DNA from 4 places in the Paenibacillus sp. SER-28 genome. Region 4 is predicted to be linked to each of the others. Evidence: riboswitches for the same ligand, from Rfam matches in the RefSeq annotation. Region 4 holds a riboswitch; each other region holds the start of a gene.
What was found. A riboswitch is a leader RNA that binds a small molecule or an ion and turns the genes downstream of it on or off. The one in region 4 is predicted to bind cyclic di-AMP.
Positions count from the first base shown of each region.

Region 1: another riboswitch for cyclic di-AMP. It lies ahead of ACUYLD_RS21825 (TrkH family potassium uptake protein); the one in region 4 lies ahead of ACUYLD_RS25060 (C40 family peptidase).
Region 2: another riboswitch for cyclic di-AMP. It lies ahead of ACUYLD_RS23675 (3D domain-containing protein); the one in region 4 lies ahead of ACUYLD_RS25060 (C40 family peptidase).
Region 3: another riboswitch for cyclic di-AMP. It lies ahead of ACUYLD_RS01560 (hypothetical protein); the one in region 4 lies ahead of ACUYLD_RS25060 (C40 family peptidase).

Region 1 covers NZ_JBRECM010000012.1:55,386-58,529, forward strand. The annotation lists gene ACUYLD_RS21825 (TrkH family potassium uptake protein) at 1-1,115, opposite strand, end outside; cyclic di-AMP (ydaO/yuaA leader) riboswitch at 1,523-1,675, opposite strand; gene ACUYLD_RS21830 (CPBP family intramembrane glutamic endopeptidase) at 1,937-3,144, shown strand, end outside.
Region 2 covers NZ_JBRECM010000015.1:81,239-84,382, reverse strand. The annotation lists gene ACUYLD_RS23685 (HD domain-containing protein) at 1-11, shown strand, start outside; gene ACUYLD_RS23680 (TatD family hydrolase) at 54-824, shown strand; cyclic di-AMP (ydaO/yuaA leader) riboswitch at 1,026-1,308, shown strand; gene ACUYLD_RS23675 (3D domain-containing protein) at 1,580-2,728, shown strand; gene rnmV (ribonuclease M5) at 2,875-3,144, shown strand, end outside.
Region 3 covers NZ_JBRECM010000001.1:331,311-334,454, forward strand. The annotation lists gene ACUYLD_RS01555 (glutathione peroxidase) at 1-342, opposite strand, end outside; cyclic di-AMP (ydaO/yuaA leader) riboswitch at 809-977, shown strand; gene ACUYLD_RS01560 (hypothetical protein) at 1,093-1,488, shown strand; gene ACUYLD_RS01565 (potassium-transporting ATPase subunit F) at 1,672-1,749, shown strand; gene kdpA (potassium-transporting ATPase subunit KdpA) at 1,902-3,144, shown strand, end outside.
Region 4 covers NZ_JBRECM010000020.1:2,120-5,263, forward strand. The annotation lists gene ACUYLD_RS25050 (M1 family metallopeptidase) at 1-650, shown strand, start outside; gene ACUYLD_RS25055 (hypothetical protein) at 662-1,489, shown strand; cyclic di-AMP (ydaO/yuaA leader) riboswitch at 1,766-1,904, shown strand; gene ACUYLD_RS25060 (C40 family peptidase) at 1,910-2,410, shown strand; gene ACUYLD_RS25065 (GNAT family N-acetyltransferase) at 2,716-3,144, shown strand, end outside.

The sequences.
Region 1 (3,144 bases), on a different contig from region 4:
GTTGCCGACAAAATCATGGTCACCCCGATCACGAACAGCAACCCCAGCAGTGTGATGGTCAAAGCCTTGTAAATTCGTCCCTGCGCAAGTCGGTACTTGAACAGTACAATATCTTCCCGCCCCCGCAGCATCGAAATCACTGCTCCAATGAGCAGGGCGAATGTTGTGGTCTTAATCCCGCCTCCAGTAGAGCCAGGGGAAGCCCCAATAAACATGAGTATGATGATAAAAAACTGCGTAGCCTGCCGCAAGCCTGCGATGTCCAGCGTATTGGCACCTGCGGTACGGGGAGTAACGGACTGGAATAAAGATCCCAGTAGCTTACCACCCCAATCAAGCGAGCCAAGAGTCTTTGGATTCGTAAACTCAAATACAAAAATCACGAGCGTGCCGACTACAATCATAGCGCCCGTCATGCTGAGTACCACCTTGGTATGCAAGGACAGTCTCTTGCGCTTGCGATATTCTGCCAGGTCTGACATCACTACAAAACCAATGCCGCCAGAAATAATTAGAAACATTGCGGTAAAATTAACAATCGGATCATATACATAACCTGTCAAGCTGCGAAATTCACCGAATAAATCAAAACCAGCATTGTTAAACATGGAGATGGCATGCCAGATTCCAAAATAAATCGCCCTGCCTACGGGCATATCAAAGGACCAGCGAACCGAGAATATCGTAGCGCATACGCCTTCAATAACCAGTGAGTACAGTAATACCTTACGGATTAACCCGACAATTCCCTCTACAGAAGTCTGATTCATCGCTTCCTGCAAAATGAGACGCTCCCGCAAGGAAATCCGACGCTTGAACACCAGCGCGATTAAGGTAGCCATGGTCATAAAGCCCAGGCCGCCGATCTGAATGAGCGCGGCGATAACAACTTGACCAAAGGTTGTAAAAAAGGTCCCTGTATCCTTAACGACAAGCCCTGTAACACAGGTCGCAGAGGCGGCAGTAAACAAAGCGTCTATAAACGCAAGTGACTTTCCTGTTGTATTGGAGATCGGCAGCATTAACAATAAACTACCTATTAGAATGATAATGGCAAAGCCCGCAACGAATATCTGCGGTGGAGAAAGCCGGAGCCAGCTTGCATTGGGATTCATCTATTCATCACTTCTCTCCTAATCCTTAAAACTATAAATCAGTGATTTAATACGGTGTAAGCTCGCTACGCGTTCCATTTGATCTTTCGATCGTCGTTGCCCCTGAATTTTTTGATTTTTCCAAACCTTAGTTAACTGTAATTAGCATTCCCTGAATACAGGAAGAATGCATGTCAAGCACTACTCGGCTCCTGTGCTATTGGCGGGCAGTAGCGAAGGGGGCAGAATTGTTCTGAAGAAGCGAAGCGTTTGCCTTTATCTCCGGATTTTAACCATTAAAGGGGGTATACAATCAAAAAATCCGGGGATAACAGCAATCGGAAGAGCAATCTGCACCCGCAGCGGTCTAACCAATCCAAACACTTTTATACGCACAAAAAAAGACACCGGAAAACCGAGTGCCTGACTTGGTTCCTGCTCATAGCCTACGAGGTTAGCTGACGGATTCGGGCAGCACAGTATGCCCTATTTACACTTCCGATCCAGCAGGATCGGTTGTAAAATTCACCCCAGTAACATGGTTCCCCCGTTTTCCCATAGAAATTCGGCTCAACTGTATATCATTACCTATGTATTTCATAGGCATTGCCTCAAGATTATAATCCTTCTATATCCAGATCACAAAACCGATTTCGCCGAAAAAACGTGAAATTGGCTTTATTTTGCGAATGGGCATCGTTTAATCGCAGCTTATCTAATTTTATTGGAACTTTAAAGTGCTTTCACTCTATTTTCATGAATATCGCTTGTCTGTTGGCGGGAACCTGTGCAGTATGATATCTTTAATGGATGTTCTTATTTACAGATTAAGGAGGAAACTCATGAATCCTATCGGGAAACCGGTCGTGCTCACGGCCAACTTCAAAAAATTAGGCTTGCTGGGCGGGATTGGCCTGATTTGCTTTTTTATCTTTCAATTGCTTATTCCCTCGCTTAGCAATCCGAGTCCAGAATCAGTAATGAACGCAAAGGTCATCAGCAAACAAGAAGCGGTCATACACGCATTGGACTTCGCCCGCTCCGAGCTGGGCTATACTGAATCACAGCCTGAGGAGCCTGTCGTGACCTATCAGGCCGAAACAGATTTGTACGGTTATTTATCTAGAGAAAAACTACTTCAACAGTACGACCGTACATGGAAAAAAAGTTACCCTTACGAAACCTTTCGGGTCGATCTGCCTGAATCCTCAGCGAAGAGTAAACTGCAAATTCATGTGGATTTATCCACTGGCAAGGTCGTTAGCTTTAAACGGATCACCTCCAGCACCAATTACACACAGGCTGATATTTCTACGGATGAACAAGCACGTAACAGGCTTGTACGTGTGGCTGAGGACGGCATGACGCTCGAAGCCAAGGAGCAGGCGGCCGCAGTATGGGTCAAGCGCTTTGGCTTTAAGCCGTCGGATTTGAAGCTTGCGACCACTGAACAAGAAGGCGGATTAAAGTATACCGTAGACGATAAAAAAATCGGCGCCTCGGTACTTACACTGGCTTTTACTTTTGAAGACGGTGATGTTCGCTCCTTCACCCAAAGCTTTTCGGCCCCGTCGTCCTATACCGATTATATCGAAAAGCAAACATTTTGGGCGAATTTGATGACCTATGCGGGTTATGCCCTATTTAGCTTTGTACTGGGTGTACTTGCTATTGTGTATGCGTCACTCACCCGACGACATACTTCATTTGTACGCGGCATTGTTCTATCCGTTGTATACTTTATTGCTAGTATAGCTGGGACCATGAACATGCTGCCTTTATTGCAAGCAGAAGCAGGCGGTAAGGGCATGCTTATATTTCTTATGGTTTTCCAGATTGGTGTTACCTTTTTCATGGCTGTAGCGCTCTACTTCTCCTTGGTCGGCGGTGATGGGCTTATGCGTCAGGTTGGACTGAATGCATGGCCGCGTGCAAAAGAGCCGGGCTACGGGTTGTATGTGCTTCGCAGTATGTATGTTGGCTACTTGTGGGCCTTTATTTTACTCGGGGTACAATCCATCTTATTCTTTATACTGGAGCGCACATTTAA
Region 2 (3,144 bases), on a different contig from region 4:
TCAAAGAATAGACAACTATATAGAAATGTAAGTAAAAAAAGGAGATGTAAACCTTGGATTTATTCGACACTCATACTCACTTGGATGCGCCACAATTTGACGAAGATCGTGAAGAAGTTATAGCACGTGCTGTCGAATCAGGAGTAACGCGGATGATCAATATCGGATTTAATCGTGAGACCATTCCATCCACCATGAAATTGGCCGAGACGTATGATTTTATTTATGCAGCAGTTGGATGGCATCCGCAGGATGCTATTACAATGCAGGAGGGCGATTTAGAATGGATTGCATCGTTATGCAGTCATAAAAAGGTTGTAGCCATCGGGGAGATCGGTCTGGATTATTATTGGGATACATCACCGAAGGATGTGCAGCATCGGGTGTTTCGAAATCAAATTGGTCTGGCTCGTGAGCTCAAGATGCCTATTGTTATTCATAACCGGGATGCACATGAAGATATTGTTAAGATTTTGCGCGAGGAAAAAGCGAGTGAGATTGGTGGAGTCATGCACTCCTTTTCGGGTAGCTGGGAGACAGCCAAAATGGTGCTGGATATGGGATTTCACCTTTCCTTCGGTGGTCCAATAACGTTCAAAAATGCCAAGCAGCCAAAAGAGGTGCTCGCACAGGTGCCGCTGGACCGTCTGCTCATTGAAACTGATGCTCCCTATCTGACGCCTCATCCGTTTCGTGGGAAGCGAAATGAGTCTGCACATGTGAGACTGGTAGCAGAGGCTGCAGCCCAAATCAAAGGGATTACAGTGGAGGAATTAGTGTCAATAACGACCCGAAATGCCCTGGAACGATTTGACATTCAATGAAAAAGTGAAGAAATCGATCAAAATAAAGAGATAGACGAAGCTAATCATGAATTTGTTGCAGGAAACTCGAGAATATTACAATATTTTAACCGAATATTTTAAAAAATGTACTTGAAACCTGCTTTACAACATGCATAGAAACAGGATATCATCTTTTCAGTGAATTGTTGTTTGAATGTAAACATCAACAAGTCATTTCATGAACCAGTCTCGCTGAGTCCCTTTTACAGGGAACGGGGGAACCGATATGGCTTACAGTACGTCCGGCGTATGTGCAAGAAGGGAACGTCTCTTCCGCCAGCCGGCTCGACCTAAATTCTTTTCCCGGATGGGATTGAACAGGTGGAGGAGCCGTATTTCGATTTCTTTCTGGGTCTTCGGGGTGAATGTGAAGGCGACCGCCATGAGCGGTTGACCCAAGCTAGGGCGACTCTCTACGTCCGAACCCGACAGCTAACCCCGTAAGCGTAACAAGAGAGAAGCCATCTCGTGCATGAGTTTTCCCGCATATTCACACATGCCGGAAGCCACGAAAGAGCTCTCTAGTCTCTTTCTCTGGCTTTTTTTGTTGTGAATAAAAGAAAATCTGTCATCATACTGTGGTTAAACAGGGGAGGACAGCATGCCGCGAAGACGGGTACATGGTGCAGGACAGTCGTAGTTTGGGCTTGTCTTGTAGAAAATCTGTTATAGTCACGTCAAATCTCAACTATGTCTTACTCCAGACGGCGGGCTATGTAAGGAGGACGGAGGAAATGGGCATTTTCCAGAAAAAGGATACCCATGAGTCACGCTCATCCAGCATGTCTTACGTATTGCGTTGGAAGCAAGAGAATGTGCGCCAGGCTGCTTTGGTTGCTATTTTTCTAATCGCGCTAACGATTATGATTTCAATTCTGATGTACACGCAATCTAAAAAACAAGTCTTTTTTGTCATCGATGGCAAGGCGTCTGCGGTAGAAACCCGGGAATCCAAGCTTCAAGATTTGCTGAGCGAGCATTCCATTTCACTTCAGCCGCATGATACAGTTTCCATGCCGCTAAATGGAGCAATACAGGATGGCGATCGCGTAGTCATTAAACGTGCCAATCAGGTTAAAGTATCTTCAGGCAATGAGACGAAAAAGCTGTACACAACAGAAAATACAGTAGAAGGTGCCATTCGTACCTCGGGCTATAAATTATCATCAACGGATAAAGTTTATCCTGCGTTGGATGCCTCTGTTTCGTCTAACATGGACATAAAAATCGTCCGTGTGAAGAAACAGCAGGTCGAACAGAAAAAACAGGTGCCTTATCAGGTCATCAAAACGGCCGATCCGAGTCTTTATAAAGGCGATAATCGGGTCATTCAAAGCGGCAAATCGGGTGTGGTCGTCCAGCACGTTCAAAAGGTATATCATGATGGAAAGTTGGTATCCAAACAGCTGGTTAACAAGGAAGTTGCACAGAACCGTGTGGATAAAGTCATTGCGGTAGGAACGAAGAAAAAACCGGTCGTTCTTGCTGCTTCCGTCGGTCCCAATGATGCGGTTAAGGCAACAACGGTTAGTTCGGGCAGTGCTGTCCGTAAAGCAGGCGTAAATTTTAAATATAGCAAAGTTTTACAAAATGTCTCCATGACGGCGTATTCCTCACAGGAGCCAGGTATCGGTACACGTACTGCATCCGGCGCACGTGTCACGGAAGGACGCACCATCGCGGTCGATCCGAGTATAATTCCAATCGGCTGGTGGGTGTACATCGAAGGGGTGGGCTTCCGTCGTGCGGAGGATACCGGTGGCGCGATTAAAGGCCACAAAATCGATGTGTATTATGAGAGTTTGAGCCGAGCCAACCAATTTGGTCGTAAGCACGGTAAAACCGTATATGTTATCGGACCGGTAAAGCCTGAAATCAACTAAAACAGGTTGTGTATGTTGAGGGCAATGCGATAGTATTAACAACATAGTTATGCCATGCTAAGAAGAGGATATCCTCTTCTTATTTTGTTTTCAAAAGCAGGGAAAGATAAATATAGCTTGCTGTGTAGCAGTGGAGGGAAACGCAAATGATCAAGGAAGTGATCGTGGTAGAGGGCCGGGATGATACGGTGGCCATTCGCCGCGCTGTTGAAGCGGATACGATAGAAACTGGCGGCTCCGCCATTAATAAAATGACGCTGCGTAAAATTGCATTGGCGCAGGAGCGGCGGGGGGTCATCATTTTAACCGATCCCGATCATGCAGGGGAGCGCATCCGTAAGATTATCGCTTCCAAGGTACCCGGCTGCAAGCAGGCCTTTATACCCGAGGCAGAAGCGACGCGTAAAGGAGATATT
Region 3 (3,144 bases), on a different contig from region 4:
CGGAGCTGTTTGGGTCAGGAAGCGAAATAAGGGGTGCGCTTGATCGCCATTGACATCTGTCTTGGCGAACATCGGAAAGGTAACACCATAATTGATCTGGCAAAACTCGGAAATCTCCTCGCTGGAACCTGGCTCTTGTTTGGCGAATTGGTTGCTGGGAAATCCCAAAATTTCGAGCCCCAGTTCATGGTACTGGTCATATAGCTCTTGTAACGCTTTGTATTGGGGGGTTAACCCGCATTTGCTGGCTGTGTTCACAATAAGCAGAACATTCCCTTTATATGTGGATAACGGAATTGGTTTCCCTTGCAGGGTTTGCGCATCATATTCATAAACGGTCATAGTATCTCTCCTCATTCAATATTCAGCAATTAAATTGTAAGCAATTCAAAGTAAGGTTGCAAGTCTGGAAAAGCTGTATTAAGCCTTTAGCCGCTGTAAATTCGTATTTTGTTCAAAACAGTAAATCGCACTGCAAATGGAGCGAATTAAGGTGTTTCTTCTTATAAAAGCGGGTTCAATCGGTGTTTAGCTGGTACATATAGCGTATTTTCTTCTCGTTTTACAAAAAAAGGTCAAAAAGGCTCTACCCTACGCCAATATTGACATGCTTGTCATTTTCAAAAAGGGATGAAAAACAGAGATTGAAGGAGCTGTGAGTAGCATAGTTGTATTGTAAGCGTTATTATTAATCTTCTATGCTCTAAAGGCCGATTTATAACCCCGCAGTTGAGCTTTACAGTCTTCCATGCGCGGGTGTATGATTCAAGACGTAATTTCAAATTAACTTGAATGAAGCAACAACGAAATGTCTATAGCGCTAAATTTTGCAGTTGCAAAAGCGGGGGAACCAATCGAGACTGTACGGCTTGCCGTGTGTCTCATGGGGGTGAATTTTCCGGTCAAGTGCCAGAAATAGGGCGACTCTCACGTCCGAATCCGACAGCTAACCTCGTAAGCGTACAGGGAGAGGCAACAAACCGCCGTGTGCAGCCATGGTTTATTTTATCATGGATATGTAAGAAGCCGGAGGAAAGCCTTTTTCCTTCGGCTTCTTTTTGTTGTCTTTTTATACCGGGAGAGGAGCTACTGATGGAAGGTCGGTTAATTATTGTCACTGCACCGAATGAAGCGGGCAGAAGTTTTGTGAAATTGCTTATTTTCAAAAAATTGGCGTTTGCAGTTCTGACGAATAGCGCCCAGGAGGAACGACAGCTCAAGAAAATGGGTGTGGAGCACATTGTCCGCATCAATACCATGCAAGCGGGAAAATGGAATTTTCCAAAAAAAGAAATTGGTAGTGTGTATTTGTTCGAGAACAGCTTGAATCTGACTTGCCGTTTCCTGCAAATATGTCGGCCGCTAACATCGGAATCGATCTATGTTATTACGCACGGCTGTAATCCACAAGGAATTTATCGAGGATTGGGAGCGGACCATGTGATCTACACATTGAACGGAGAGGTGGGTTTTCTGCTGAACGGATAAGCACTTATAACATAGTTGTTTTATGATTTTATGATGAAATAGGAATGGCGATCTGAGGACCGATACGGAGGGTATAAACATGATGGATATATACATGCTGCTCGTCATGGCTGTGAGTTATGGAGTGATACTGCTGTTTGTACGCTGGTGTGATGCGCAGACCTCTAAAGGAGGACGAAGAGGATGATCGTTATACTTGGGCTTACGGCTATTGTGTTTATGTATTTAATCTACGCACTCCTGAACCCTGAAAAGTTCTAGTCAGCTATAGGGGATAGAGCGGGCGGGAACAACAGATCATGAATATTAAGCATCATAGGTAGCAGGTTTTCGCAAACGTGTGCACACGTTTGGTGCTCTGGAAGCAGGTCTGTTGTTCCAAACGCAGGAGCATTTTGAAGGAGGAATAAAGGATGGAGCTGCTTCAAATTGGAATTGTGATCGTTATATTGCTGCTCTTGGTAAAGCCAATGGGTACATATATGTATCATGTATTCTCGAATGAACCCAATCGGACGGATCGGATTTTTGGCAGAACAGAAAAGCTGATTTATAAGGTAGTAGGCTTGAAGAAAGTGGAGAGCATGCGTTGGACTACGTATGTTATGAGTTTCATTGCTACGAACGCCGTGCTTGTGGCAATCAGCTACTTGCTGTTGCGTTTACAGGGAATGCTTCCCGGTAATCCGGCTGGAAACAGTAATATGGAAGCATCACTAGCTTTTAATACGGTAATCAGCTTTATGACGAATACGAATCTCCAACATTATAGCGGAGAAAGCGGGCTTACGTATCTGACACAGATGGCGTTCGTCACGATGATGATGTTCACTTCGGCTGCTTCCGGTTTTGCGGTTGCTGCGGCTTTTATGAGAGGATTGACGCGGCGCGGTGAAGGAATGGGCAATTTCTTTCAAGATTTTATTAAAGCCATTATAAGAATTTTCCTGCCGCTGGCCTTTGTGCTTACGCTGGTGCTGGTTGGATTGAAGGTACCCCAGACGCTACAGCCTACGGCGGATATTACGACGCTGAGCGGAACACAGCAGCAGATTTCTATGGGACCCATTGCTTCTCTGGAGTCCATCAAGCATTTGGGGACAAACGGGGGTGGTTATGCGGGAGCTAACTCTGCGCACCCTTTTGAAAATCCAAGTCCTTGGACGAACGTGCTGGAAATTTTGGCAATGTGGGTAATGCCGGCTTCGTTGCCGTATACCTTTGGATTGTTTGCCCGTAATCGTAAGCAGGGCTGGATTATTTTTAGCTCCATGATGGTATTGTTTCTTATTTTTCTATCCATTACGTATGTGTCTGAGAAGACAGGTAATCCGTTAATCCAGACACTGGGTGTGGATGCTTCTCAGGGAAGCATGGAAGGGAAAGAGGTTCGTTTCGGCATTGGACAATCGGCTTTATTCACTGCGGTCACAACAGCGGCAACAACAGGTTCGGTCAATAATATGCATGATACACTAACCCCACTGGGTGGTATGGCTGCTTTGGGAGAAATGATGCTAAACGTCATTTTTGGCGGCAAGGGTGTCGGGCTGATGAATATGCTGATGTATGCGATTCTGGGTGTGTTTATATGCGGACTGATGGTCGGGAGAACTCCGGAATTTATGGGAAGGAAAATTGAAGGTAAGGAAATGA
Region 4 (3,144 bases):
CTAACTTGCCATTACAATCGGGACAGGTAGCCTCCCCACAGCCGCTAAACCGTGAGTCATGGAAGTACGGCTCAGCTGCTGAGTACGCGCAAAATGCCTACTCTCGAGGCAAGCTGGTACTACGGGGCATTGAACGTCAGGTGGGTATGAAAAAAATGGATCGCATTATGCGGACCTACGTCCAGACGTACCGATTCAAGCATCCGTCCTCACTGGATTTTCAACGTATCGTGGAGAGAGTCACCGGACGCTCATGGAGCCACTATTTTGAACAGTATGTATATGACGGCCAGATGGCGGACTTTTCAGTGGATCACATCACAAACCACAAGCTGGAGAATGGATATGAAGCAGTCGTGACGGTCAGCAAAAAAGGGGCGGATTACCCCAAGATCCCTGTCCAATTTACCTTCAAGGATGGTACCACGATATTCAAGGCTTGGGACGGTGCGGGCAAAAGCATAACTTTTCGGATCAAAAGTACTTCTCCCGTTTCCCATGTAACCCTTGATCCCTTATATACCATTGCACTGGAGAACAAGCATATTAACAATAGCCTAAAAGCCGAATTGGACGAAAAGCAACAAACCCGTTGGAGTATAAGTGTAACCAAGCTGTTGGAGACACTGCTTGGAAGTCTGTCATGGTGAGGTGTCTATAGATGCGGACTGTTATAAAAGAGGGCTGGGCGCTGGTGCGCATACGTTTCTATATCGTTATCATTTTATTTCTGTATCGACTACTGTGGGGGGTGTTTCTCTATCGGCTGGTGCAGTCTGCCGTTATCCCGCTATTGCTCCGTTATCCTGATCAGGGTCAGAACGAGCTGGGACAGACCTTATTTTGGATGGAGAGCCAGATTGCTCTGATGGACAGCCGGGAAGTACATGTGTATTTGTGGATACTACTAGGGGCGACTGTACTACGCATACTGATCACTCCCTTCATTAGAGCCGGAATATATCAAAGTCTGCATACCGATGCGACTGAACCGCAAAGCCTGTCCTTTTTCAAGGGTATGAAACGCCATGGCATGTCGTCGCTGTTGTATTACACCATCGAGTTGGGACTGCTGCTGCTTCCCGCCTTTTGGGTAGTACCGAGACTCTACCCTATTGTAGCAGGAGCACTTCAATCTTCCTCTTATCTGCTGCATTTATTGCCCTATGTCATTGGATGGATGGCATACGGATGGTTCATTCGGCAGTGCATCCTGTATATGCAACTGGGTACTGTCGGTGGTCACGCCATACTATCGTCCCTGCTCGCCTTCTTTCGCCAGCTCCTCCCAGCTGTCGGTATATCCCTTTTGCTCGGTGCTTGTGTGCTGCTGGTCTTGGGTCTATTTGGCACCGTGGCGATGATTTGGACTGGCATGCTGGCGCTCATTCTCCAGCAATCGTATCATTTTGTTACTAGTCTGGTCAGGCTGTGGCATATCAGTTCGCAGTACAGACTATGGCATACCGATATCTCTAGTAGAAGCTAAGCCCTGCCTTTATGTTTTTTACTTCATTTCCGTCTGTCGAAAAACCTTGATTCATACTCGCGCAAACGACACATAACTGAATACTGTTAACAAGATCTGTTCCTGGGACATTAGGAGCAGATTTTTTTTGTAACTTTTTGCAATGAAACATTTGCCAAAGCCAGCCGTCTTTGTTACAATAATCGCAGTGAACTGATAGTAACAACTTTGTAATCTTTATTGTAACCTTTATCTCAAAAATAACGTTATTGTGAATACTGCTCTCCAAGGTGCACATCTTAAGTTAAGCCTAATTCCTGGCACCTAGGAAGCGGGGGAACCAGTTTTGGGTGAATTGATCTCGCAACAGAGTGGTCATAGGGGAACCTTCTACCGAATCCTTAAGCTAACCTCGCAGGCATTGGAAGGGGTATATTTTTTTTGAAGAAGAAGCTAACGATCGCAGCTATGGGTCTTGCCATTGCCTTTACATCTTTTACATTCGGTGGCGGCAGTGCATATGCAGACTCTAAGATGGACCAGGTCATCCAAGATGCCAAAGGAACGAACTACAGAAGCGGAGGCACTACACTCGAGGGATTCGATTGCTCCGGCTTCACAATGTACGTATACAACAAACTGGGAATTAAACTTCCGCATCAATCTGGATCACAATTCAAAATGGGATCTTCTGTATCCCGCGATGAAATGAGACCTGGGGACCTGGTGTTCTTCAACACCACAGGAAGAGGCATTTCCCACGTAGGTATCTTCGTAGGTGAAGGGAAATTTGCCCACTCCTCGACTTCACGTGGTGTAGTAGTTAGCTCACTGAACGAAAATTATTACGCTAACCGCTATGTCGGTGCAAAAAGAATTATGAGCACAGACGCTTACCATTCTGTAGCTTCAGACATTCCTGATGACGATAACGTAGAATAACTAACGCACAGCAAGCTAACCCTAGCCGCAATTTGATTCTGGCCGGAATCGAATTGCGGTTTTTTATGTCCACAACATCAGCAATTATTATCTTTACTGACGAACTGAGACCTCAAAAGGTTTCAATTGTAGCGAACATCGTCGGTTTTACCGTCACCGCTGGGGGAGCATATGAGCAGTAATTCCTTCTTATTGAATGTATACCCGACTTAGGTATGAAATAAACACGCTTGCCATTCCTCTGCAACTTGTCTACAATCTGTTGTTAATGATTGAAGTACCTGTGTAAAAGGAGGATGGAACACATGCCGGCCTCAATATCCAACTATCGGATCGTACCGATGGACGAGCATCAAGCGGCTGCAATCTGTGAGTGGCACTATGATCCACCTTATAACATATACGGTTGGCTCCCCTGGGAACAAATGAAGGCGCTTGAAGTCGAATTTGGAAGTCCCACGCTTCGCCAAGAGCAATATGTTGCCGTACTGGATGAAGAGAACAAGCTAACAGGATTTGCTCAATATTTTCCTATGATCGGTGTGACCCGGCTAGGTCTTGGAATGCATCCTGACAGATGCGGACATGGCAAAGGCTCTGATTTTGTCCGTGCCATTGCAGAGGAAGCTCAACGACGCAACCCGAAGAATGAAATTGATCTAGAGGTGCTCACTTGGAATGAGCGCGCTATCCGGGCCTACAAGGCGGCTGGATTTGAGCTTACAGATACCTAT